2 regions of the Streptomyces sp. NPDC048483 genome follow, and region 1 is predicted to be linked to the other one. Evidence: riboswitches for the same ligand, from Rfam matches in the RefSeq annotation. Region 1 holds a riboswitch; the other holds the start of a gene.
What was found. Region 1 has a riboswitch for ZMP and ZTP ahead of glyA (serine hydroxymethyltransferase). Riboswitches for the same ligand answer to the same signal wherever they lie in the genome.
Positions count from the first base shown of each region.

Region 2: linked by a shared signal. The riboswitch ahead of AB0D04_RS31130 (bifunctional 5,10-methylenetetrahydrofolate dehydrogenase/5,10-methenyltetrahydrofolate cyclohydrolase) and the one ahead of glyA (serine hydroxymethyltransferase) in region 1 are both predicted to bind ZMP and ZTP.

Region 1 covers NZ_JBEZJZ010000011.1:6,978-14,711, forward strand. The annotation lists gene AB0D04_RS08290 (PLP-dependent aminotransferase family protein) at 1-393, shown strand, start outside; gene AB0D04_RS08295 (hypothetical protein) at 526-1,407, shown strand; gene AB0D04_RS08300 (hypothetical protein) at 2,060-2,920, opposite strand; partial or broken gene AB0D04_RS08305 (hypothetical protein) at 3,025-3,319, shown strand; gene AB0D04_RS08310 (hypothetical protein) at 3,483-3,911, shown strand; gene AB0D04_RS08315 (glutathionylspermidine synthase family protein) at 3,930-5,120, shown strand; gene rocD (ornithine--oxo-acid transaminase) at 5,204-6,415, opposite strand; ZMP/ZTP riboswitch at 6,506-6,606, shown strand; gene glyA (serine hydroxymethyltransferase) at 6,651-7,734, shown strand, end outside.
Region 2 covers NZ_JBEZJZ010000082.1:18,379-21,579, forward strand. The annotation lists gene AB0D04_RS31125 (TetR/AcrR family transcriptional regulator C-terminal domain-containing protein) at 171-956, shown strand; ZMP/ZTP riboswitch at 1,011-1,098, shown strand; gene AB0D04_RS31130 (bifunctional 5,10-methylenetetrahydrofolate dehydrogenase/5,10-methenyltetrahydrofolate cyclohydrolase) at 1,214-2,098, shown strand; gene AB0D04_RS31135 (rod shape-determining protein) at 2,129-3,184, opposite strand.

The DNA of each region.
Region 1 (7,734 bases):
ACCCTCGCCGAGTTCCTCGCCTCCGGCGCCTACGACCGCCATCTGCGCGGTATGCGCCTGCGCTACCGCCGCCGCCGCGACCAGCTGGTGCAGGCCCTGGCCGACCGCGCCCCCCACGTCCATGTCTCCGGCATCGCCGCCGGCCTGCACGCCGTCCTCGACCTCCCACCCGGCACCGAACGCTCCATCGTCCAGGCCGCCCGCTGGCAGGGCCTGGCCCTGGAGGGCCTCAGCACCTTCCGGGCCCCCGCGGCGCCGGGCCCTCCCCGCGACGGCCTGGTGGTGGCATACGGGACACCGCCGGACCACGCCTTCGCGGGTGGGCTGGAGGCGCTCGTGTCGGCGCTGCCGCCGGATCCGGGCCGGGGGGCCGCGACGGGCGCCCGTGCGTGATGGGATGACGTCATGGACCCAGAGGGCATACCGGCGGACAAGAGACAGGCGAGCCGAGAGCCGATTGGCGGAGAGCCGCACGATGGAGCAACCGGCCGATCGCGTCCGGCGGGTGTCGTCGCCCACCTCCTGATGGTGGGGTGCCTCGGCTGCGTCCTGACCGCCGTCCAGCTCGAGGCGGTGCTGACCGCACTCTTCATGGAGAAGACGGCGTTGATCGTGACCGCTCTCGTCGCGGCACCGTCCCTCACGGTGCCCCTCCTCGCGGGGTACGCCTTCTCCGCCCTTCCGATCGTGCCGTTCGTCCGCCGGACGCGCGGGCAGTGGGGATGGGCGGCCGGGGTGTACGCGTGCGGCACGGCCGGCACGCTCGCTGCCGCGGCGTTGAGCCTGTACGCCGGCACCTTCCGCGACAACGCCGAGCTGCTCTTCCCGTGCGGAGGCATCTGCTATGCGCTCGCCGCCGCCTTCTTCCTGCCGGGCAAGCGAGCGCGGCAGGCCACCCTCGCCGCCACGGCCCTGTTCGTCGTCACCAGCGCCTGTGTCACTTGGTCGATCGCCCAGCCGCCCACCCTCCGCGAATGGCTCACCGCCAACGGCGTCGACCGCACCCTGCTGCGCGTCGGCGAACCGCCGTCCGGCTACACCCTGGAGGTCAACGGAGCCGGCGAGGAAGGCTTCGGGGCCACCTACACACGGCCCGGCGCACCGGAACTGCACCTCGCCGTGGAACGGACCGGCCGGGACACCCGGCGCGCCGATGCGCGCGGCTGCCCCGTCCCGTTCGGTGAAACGCTGCGGTGCGCGGACGACGGCGAAGGCCGCCTGTTGATCACCCACGAGGGCGACTACCCCCAACGCGAACTACGGCTGCGCCGCAACGGCCTGGTCCACACGGTCACCGTCGACGGCAGCCGCACCGATCTGTCCGCGGCCCGGCACATCCTGACCACCCTCAGACCCGCCACCGACACCGAACTCGCCCCCCTCACCACCCGCCCGATGCGCCGCTGACCGGAACCGACGCGGTCATTTTCCGTGGGCCCGGCCGGCTACGGCGTCGCCAACTCCCGTACGAACGACACCCGGTCCAGCCCGGGGCCGTCGTCATCGCGGTGGACCGGGACGCCGTTCTCCAGCTGAGCGCTCAGTTCCAGCCGGAAGCCCATGCGGGTGTGGTAGGCGATCGAGTGGTGGTTCGTCGGGCTGGTGATGCAGCGGATCCGGGTGCGGCCGTGCTGATGGGCCAGGTCGAAGAAGCGGTGGTAGAGGGTGCTGCCGAGGCCGGTGCGCCGGGGTGTCGGGGTGGACGCCGACGAAGTGGATGTAGGCGGTCGCGGGGTCGGTCTGGGAGAGGAAGCCGATGAGGAAGGCCTGGAGGGCGGGGGCGCCGTCCCCGGTCGGGCGTTCCACGAGGTGGCTGGTGCCGGAGAAGTGCTGGAGGAACAGCCGGGGGACCAGCAGCTGACGTTGGAGGGCGCCCGCCTCGCCGCCCTGGCCGTCCCACCAGTCGGCCAGGGCCAGCTGGAGGCGGGGGTGGTCGGACGGCTCCGGGTGACGCAGGGTCAGGTCCGTGCCGGGGGAGCTGCTCCCGTATCGGAGAGGGGTGGTGTGGGGTCATGTCCGGTCCCTTGGGGGGTGGTTGAGGGGGGAGCCCGTGTCGTCGTCACCTTAGGGCGTGTGCGGTGCTCTGGTCCTGGGCCGGTGCCTCCCCGAACCGCGCCAGGGCCAGCGCCCCCGCCACCGCCAAAGCGAAGCCGGTCACCGCCAGGGGTGCCAGGCCCGCGCGGGTGCGGTCGCCGAGCCACACCACGCCGACCACGGCGGGGCCGATGGTCTCGCCGATCACCATGGCTGCCGTGGCGGTGGTGACCGAGCCGCACTGGAAGGCGGAGGTCAGCAGGAGGAAGGCGGCGCCGCCGCCGATCAGCAGGGCGTAGGTCGCGGGGTTGGTGAGGAGGGCGGCCGGTGCGAAGTCGTCGATGAGGCGGACGGCGACCTCCACCACGCCGAAGCCGAGGCCCGCGCCCAGCCCGAGTACCGCCGCGCGCGCCCGGTCCGGGAGGCGGCCGGCCAGGGCGCCGGAGGCGAGGACGGCGAGCGCGAAGAGCAGTGCCGCGGCGCGGAGTTCGGTGGTGCCCCGTAGGTGGCCCTCCGTGCCGGAGGCGAGGCCCAGCAGCGCGAGACCACCGCAGACCGTCCCCACCGCGGCCCACTCGGCGCGGCGGAGCCGGCTGTGCAGCACCGGGGCCGCGACCACCGCCGTCACCGCGAGCGTGGCCGCCAGCGCCGCCCCGACCACGTAGATCGGCAGCGCCCGCAGCGCCACCAGCTCCAGAAGGAAGCCGACGCCGTCCAGGGCGAGGCCGAGCAGATAGCGCCACTGGGTGAGCACCCGCAGCAGCAGGCGCGGGTCCACGCCGGATCCGGTGCCGGGCGTGGTGGTCCGGGCCGCGACGGCCTGGAAGACGGAGGCGGTACCGAAGCACACAGCGGAAGCCGGCGCACAGATCATCCCGAGGACCATGAACCGACTTTGACATCCTCCGCCCCGTAAAACGGGGCGGAATCCCATTCGAGCTACGGTGCGGCTCGGCGGGTGGTTGACGCTTCAGCGCCTGCCCAACGGCGGTCGCCGTCGACGCCGCCTACACCAGCAAGTGGGGCGCCCAGCACTGGACCCGTCCCCTGACCGGCACCAAGCGCGCGATGACCCGCCACGACGCGGCAAGCATCGCGATCGGAAGGCGCGCCCTGGGGCACCCCAGAGCGTGCGGGAAACCGCCCACGTGTCACCGGGTCACGGACACGATCCGTGCGCGCCGGACACGACGAGAACGTGGTGGACCAGAGCGCCCCACACCGTTCGGGGCGTTCGGCTGAGCATGAGCTCTGGCATCAGGACTCACTCCCGCTCAGTCTGTAGGAACGGTCGGAAAACCAGGGAGGAGTCGGAAACCGGGGGAGGGTCGCTTCTGGTGAGTGGGGGCGGCCCCCTACGCTGGCCCCATTCGGATTCCGGGCAGTGTCTGCGGACAAGCGTCTGGTTGACGACGAGAGTTGACGGCAAAAACGGGGGAAGGTGCGCAATGGCGGACAAGGCGCGTCGGCGACTGCGGTCGAGCACGGTGATCCTGGGCGGGATGGGCGCGCTGGCCGCCGCTCTCACCTCCTGCGGATCGGAGCCGGACAAGCGCTGCGTGGACCGCAACAGCTATGACGCGATCAACGGGTATCGCGTCGTCGATGCCAAGAACTGCTCCGGTGGCGGGTCGAGCAGTGGCAGCACCAGCAGTGGCGGCACCAGCAGCGGCTCGTACGGACAGAGCGGCCGCAACGGCGGGCTCGGTAAGCAGAAGCAGTCCACGGACGGTCAGTGGTACTACGGGCCGGACAAGACGAGCGGCCGGTTCGCCGACAACGGAACGTTCAGCAAGGCCCAGGCCGTCGACCGGGGCGGCTTCGGCTGCTCGGGTTCGGGCGGCTCGGGCGGCTCGCACGGCCGCATCGGCGGCTGAGCGGGCACGGTCGCAGACATGCAACGGCACACCATTGAGCCGCGCCCCGGCTGGCAGGAGACCGTCGAGGCTCAGGGGCTGATCTACCCGCTCACCCGCTATCCGGACGACTCGCTGCGCCCGTACTGGGACGAGAGCGCCTACTACGCGTTCTCGCTGCCCGAGGTGGAGGCGCTGGAGGACGTCGTCGAGGAGCTGCACGGGATGTGTCTGGCGGCCGCCGCGCACATCGTGGCGGAGAAGCGGTTCGGCGACCTGGGGATCGAGGATCCGCGGCTGGCCGCGCTGGTGGCCGAGTCGTGGCGGCGGCGGGACGAACTCCCCTCCGTATACGGGCGGTTCGACCTGCACTACGACGGCAGCGGCCCGGCCAAAATGCTGGAGTACAACGCCGATACGCCGACCTCGCTGGTCGAGGCGGCGAGCCCGCAGTGGTTCTGGATGGAGGAGCGCTTTCCCGGCGCCGACCAGTGGAACTCGCTGCACGAGCGGCTGGTGGCGGCCTGGAAGCGGCAGGCGGCCCTGCTGCCGCCGGGCGCGCCGCTGCACTTTGCGCACTCGGCGGGCGATGAGCTCGGCGAGGATCTGATGACCGTCGCCTATCTGGAGGAGACGGCGCAGCAGGCCGGCCTGGAGACCGTCGCGATCTCCATGGAGGACATCGGCTGGGACCGGCTCTCGGGCCGCTTCGTCGACCAGCGGCTGCGGTTCATCCGGTCCTGTTTCAAGCTCTACCCGTGGGAGTGGCTGGCCACCGACGCCTTCGGCCCGTATGTCCAGGACACCCTCGACAACGGCGGCGGCACCGGCTCCACCCTCTGGATCGAGCCGGCCTGGAAGATGCTGCTGTCCAACAAGGCGCTGCTGGCGGTGCTGTGGGAGCTGTTCCCCGGGCATCCGAATCTGCTGCCCGCGTATCTGGACGGGCCGCGCGAGCTGGCGCATACGAAGGGGTACGTGGCCAAGCCGCTGCTGGGGCGGGAGGGCGAGGGCGTCACGCTGCACGAGCCGGGCGCGGAGCCGGTGCTGCGCGGGCCCGAAGACCCCTGCTGCTACCAGGAGTTGGCGCCGCTGCCGGACTTCGACGGGAACCGGGTGGTGCTCGGGGCCTGGGTCGTCGAGGACGAGGCGGCGGGGCTGGGGATCCGGGAGTCGGCGGGGCCGGTGACGGATGAGTACGCGCGGTTCCTGCCGCATGTGATCCTCTGAGCCGGATGCCGGATGCCGGATGCCGGATGCCGGATGCCGGATGCCGGATGCCTGATGCCTGATCCGGCGCCCCGCGCCCGGGGCTACGCCTCCAGCGCGCCCCGCAGCTGGTCGAGTCCCCAGTCCAGGTCCTCCTTGCTGATCGTCAGCGGCGGCGCGATCCGGATCGTGGCGCCGTGGGTGTCCTTGACCAGCACCCCGCGCGCCATCATCCGCTCCGCGACCTCCCGCCCGGTGCCGCGCGACGGATTGATGTCCACGCCCGCCCACAGCCCGCGCCCGCGCACCGCGTCCACCGCGCCGCCGCCCACCAGCGGCGCCAGCTCGCCGTGCAGATGCTCACCCAACTCCGTTGCCCGCGCCTGGAGTTCACCGGTCCGCAGGATCGCGATGACCTCCAGCGCCACCGCGCACGCCAGCGGATTCCCGCCGAAGGTCGAGCCGTGCTCGCCCGGCGCGAAGACGCCCAGCACCTCGCGGGAGGACACCACGGCGGACACCGGCACCACACCTCCGCCCAGCGCCTTGCCGAGCACATACATGTCCGGCACCACGCCCTCGTGCTCGCACGCGAAGGTCCGCCCCGTACGGCCGAGCCCGGACTGGATCTCGTCGGCGATGAACAGCACGTCCCGGGCACGGGTCAGCTCCCGTACGCCCGCCAGATAGCCCGGCGGCGGCACCAGCACGCCCGCCTCGCCCTGGATCGGCTCCAGGAGGACGGCGACGGTGTTCTCGTCGACGGCCGCCTCCAGCGCGGCCGGATCGCCGTACGGAACGATCTCGAAGCCGGGGGTGTACGGGCCGAAGCCGGCGCGGGCCTCCTCGTCCGTGGAGAAGGAGACGATGGTCGTCGTCCGGCCGTGGAAGTTGTTGTCCGCGACGATGATCTTCGCCCGGCCGTCCGGGACGCCCTTGACCTGGTAGCCCCACTTACGGGCCGTCTTCAGCGCCGTCTCGACCGCCTCGGCGCCGGTGTTCATCGGCAGGACGAGTTCCATTCCGCACAGCTCGGCCAGCTGCGTACAGAAGTCGGCGAACCGGTCGTGGTGGAAGGCGCGCGAGGTCAGGGTGACCCGCTCCAGCTGCGCGGCGGCCGCACGGAGCAGCCGGCGGTTGCCATGGCCGAAATTCAGCGCCGAATACCCGGCGAGCAGATCCAGATAGCGCCGCCCCTCCACGTCCGTCATCCAGGCACCCTCGGCGCTGGCCACAACGACCGGCAGCGGGTGGTAGTTGTGCGCGCTGTGGGCATCGGCGGCGGCTATCGCGCGTGCCGTTTCCGTGGACGTCACCAAAGGCTCCGTTTCGGTAAGGCGGGTGCCGGTGCCGGTACGGCAGGGCACTCGGCGCCCCTTTCCATTGTCACGCTGGCTAGACTTTGCTCCGCACACCGTGACTGGCGTACGGGGAACCGACCCCGAGGGAGCGGTGTGCGGCCGCAGCAGCGGCCTTCACGAGGTGTCGCCCCGCCTGGGCACCCCGGGACCCGACCGGACCACCGATCGCACGCCCCGGAGGAATCACCTCATGACGCTTCCCCTTTCCCATCCGCACCTCGGTGCCGCCGATCCCGAACTGGCCGCGCTCGTCGGCGCCGAGGAACGGCTCCAGGCCGACACCCTGCGCCTGATCCCCAGCGAGAACTACGTATCGGCCGCCGTTCTCGAGGCCACCGGCACCGTCCTGCAGAACAAGTACAGCGAGGGGTACGCGGGCCGTCGCTACTACGAAGGCCAGCAGAACATCGACCGCGTCGAGACCCTGGCCGTCGAGCGCGCCAAGGCCGTCTTCGGCGTCGAGCACGCCAATGTCCAGCCGTACTCCGGCTCGCCCGCCAACCTCGCCGCCTACCTCGCCTTCGCCGAGCCCGGCGACACCGTGCTGGGCATGGCGCTGCCGATGGGCGGCCACCTCACCCACGGCTGGGGCGTCTCGGCGACCGGGAAATGGTTCAACGGCGTCCAGTACGGCGTCCGCGCGGACAGCGGCCTCATCGACTTCGACGAGGTGCGCGACCTCGCCCGCAAGGAACGCCCGAAGATCATCTTCTGTGGCGGTACGGCCGTGCCCCGCACCATCGACTTCGCCGCCTTCGGCGAGGTCGCCCGCGAGGTCGACGCCGTACTCGTCGCCGACATCGCGCACATCGCCGGCCTGATCGCGGGCGGCGCGCACCCGTCCCCGGTACCGCACGCGGACGTCATCTCCACGACCACCCACAAGACCCTGCGCGGGCCCCGCGGCGCCCTGCTGATGTCCCGCGCCTCGCACGCCAAGGCCATCGACAAGGCCGTCTTCCCCGGCCTCCAGGGCGGCCCGCACAACCACACCACCGCCGCCATCGCCGTCGCGCTGCACGAGGCGGCCGCCCCGTCCTTCCGCGACTACGCGCACGCCGTCGTCGCCAACGCCAAGGCGCTCGCCGAGGCGCTGCTGGCGCGCGGCTTCGACCTGGTCTCCGGCGGTACGGACAACCACCTGGTGCTGATCGACCTGACGTCCAAGGACGTCCCGGGCAAGGTCGCCGCCAAGGCCCTGGACCGCGCCGGGATCGTCGTCAACTACAACACCGTCCCCTTCGACCCCCGCAAGCCCTTCGACCCGTCCGGCA
Region 2 (3,201 bases), on a different contig from region 1:
CCGACCGGCCGCCCGGCCGTCGTCGTTCGCTGCGTCTGCGTCTGCGGATGCGGATGCGTCATTTCGCACTCCCCCATGTCGAGCGGTCCGTCGCGGCGGACGGTGACAGAAGAAACTGTATCCGACGGACACTTATTTGTGTACCCCGGAAACAGTTTTAGTATGCGGAGGTGGCTGAAGACGACGAGAAGACCAGCGTGTTCGGGGATCAGGCGGGCAGCGTGGAGCTGCTGTGGGGCGGGCGTGAGCGGCCCAGCCGTGGCCCCAAACCGGCGCTGAGCCTGGAGCGGATCACCCGTACGGCCATGGCCGTCGCCGACCTCGGTGGGCTCGGGGCGGTCTCCATGCAACGGGTCGCGGGCGAACTGGACTTCACCAAGATGTCCTTGTACCGGTACGTCCCGGGCAAGACGGAGCTGGTCGCGCTCATGATCGACACGGCCATGGGCGAGCCGCCGACCCTGGCCGGCGGCGCCCCGGGCGACTGGCGGAGCGCGCTGCGCACGTGGGCCGAGCAGCTCGCGGCGGCCTTCCGGCGCCACCCCTGGCTCCTGGACGCGACCACCGGCCCGCGCATCATGGGACCCAACGAGCTCGGCTGGGCCGAACGCGCCATCGGCGCGCTCGCGGACACCGGCCTCCACGGCAGCGAGCGGCTGGACGCCGTGGTCATCGTGACCGGCCATGTCCGGGCCATCACACAGGTGTCGGCGTCACTGGGGCTGGGCAGCGCGCAGGCGAAGGAGCCGGAGCAGGTGATGAGCGGGCTCCTGAACGAACTGCTCGTTGGGCGCACCGACCGGTTCCCGGCCCTCACCGCGGCCCTCGCGTCCGCCGAGGACACCAACTCCCGCGACCAGGCCCTGGAGTTCGGACTGGAGCGCATCCTGGACGGCCTGGAGACATATATCGCGCGGCGGGCGCAGGCAGAGCACCGGCCGAACGACCATCGGTGACGTCCCGCCCCGCGGCCCGTCCCGCGGCCCGTCCCGCCATGCCCGCTACCCTGGTTACCGGGCCGTGACTGGCGCTGAGGTGGAGCACCACCGGGGAGCGGCCCGACGGACCCCGTCACTGCCGTGCGCCTGGGCGACCCGCAGCCAGCGCGCAGGAGCAGCCCGTGTCCCAGGCCCGGTCCCACAACCAGCACCAGAACCGTCTCCAGAACCAGTCCCCGAACCAGCCGCACACGCCGGCGCACGGCGCCCAACTCATGGACGGGCGTGACCTTGCCCGCCGGATCGTCGACCGGAGTGCGGCCGTCGCGGCATCCCTCACGGAGCAGACCGGCGTCACACCGTGTCTGGCAACCGTGCTGGTGGGCGAGGATCCCGCGTCGGTGACCTACGTCCGGATGAAGCGTTCCCGGTGTGCGAAGGCCGGGATCCGGTCGCGGCACCTCGAACTGCCGGCCGCGACCACCACCGAAGAGCTGGTCGGCGCCCTCACGGAGCTGTCCGGGGATCCCGGGGTGCACGGGATTCTGCTGCAGCATCCGGTCGGGCCGCACATCGATGAGCGGGCCGCCTTCGAGGCCATCGCGCCGGAGAAGGACGTCGACGGGGTGACGACGCACTCGTTCGCCACGATGAGCTTCGGGCTGCCGGGCGGCTTTGCGTCCTGTACGCCCGGCGGCATCATGCGGCTGCTGGACGAGTACGGCGTCGATCCCGCGGGCAAGCGGGCGGTCGTTGTCGGCCGGAGTGCGATTCTCGGCAAGCCGGTGGGGATGATGCTGCTCGGGCGCGACGCGACGGTGACGTACTGCCATTCGCGGACCGCCGACCTGGGCTCGGTCGTACGGGAGGCCGATCTGCTGGTCGCGGCGGTCGGGCGGCCCCGGTTCATCCAGGGTGCGGACATCAAGGCGGGGGCGGTGGTGATCGATGCCGGCTACAACCCCGGGAACGTGGGGGATGTCGACTTCGCGTCCGCCAGTGCGCGCGCGAGCCTGATCACCCCGGTGCCGGGCGGCGTCGGACCGATGACCATTGCCGTGCTGCTGGAGCAGACGGCCGATGCGGCCGTCCGGCAGCTGGGCATCGAGGCCGCAGCCGGACCCGACGCCGCGGCGGCCCCCGCAGCCGTATCCCGGTAGGCCGCCCGTCCCGCCACCGCGCGGCGCCCGCTACAGCCGCACCGCCTTCCGCGGCCGGTCCTTCGCGCCCGTCAGCAGCCCGTGCAGCGCGGCGAATTCGTCGACGCACTTGGCGGTGCCGTTGACGACGCAGTCCAGCGGCTGATCGGCGACCGTCACCGGGACGCCCATTTCCTGGTGCAGTCGCCGGTCCAGGCCGCGCAGCAGGGCGCCGCCGCCGGTCAGGGCGATGCCGCGCTCGATGATGTCGCCGGAGAGTTCCGGCGGGCAGGCGTCGAGGGTGTGGTGGACGGCGCGGACGATGGCGTCGACGGGTTCGGTGAGGGCGTCGCGGATTTCCTCCTCGGTGACTTCCTGGATGCGGGGCAGGCCGCTGATGTGGTCGCGGCCGCGGACGGTGAAGGAGGTGCGGCGTTCGGGCGCGCCGTCCCTCTGGGGCCCGATCGGGGTCGGGGCGGCCGAGCCGATGGCGATCTTGATGTCCTCGGCGGTGCGTTCGCCGATGGTCAGGGCGTGCTTCTTCTTGATGTGGGCGGCGATGGCGGCGTCGAGGGCGTCGCCGGCAACGCGTACGGACCGGGCGGTGACCAGGCCGCCCATGGAGACGACGGCGACCTCGGTGGTGCCGCCGCCGATGTCCACCACCATGCAGCCGACGGGTTCTTCGACGGGGAGGCCGGCGCCGATCGCGGCGGCCATCGGCTCCTCGATGAGGTGGACCTCGCGGGCGCCGGCGCCGCGGGCGGAGTCGATGACCGCGCGGCACTCGACGCCGGTGATGCCGGAGGGGACACAGATGACCACGCGCGGCCGGGCGAACCGGCGGCTGGGCAGGGCCTTCTTCATCAGGGCGCGCAGCATCTGCTCGGCGGCTTCGAAGTCGGCGATGACGCCTTCCCGCAGGGGGCGCATCGCGGTGATCCCGGAGGGGGTGCGGCCGATGGTCCGCTTCGCCTCCGAGCCGACGGCGATGACCTCGCCGGCGGCGTTGACGGCAACGACGGACGGCTCGTTCAGCACCACGCCCTTGCCGCGGGCGTAGACCAGGGTGTTGGCGGTGCCGAGGTCGATGCCGATGTCGTACATACCGCCCGACTTACCGG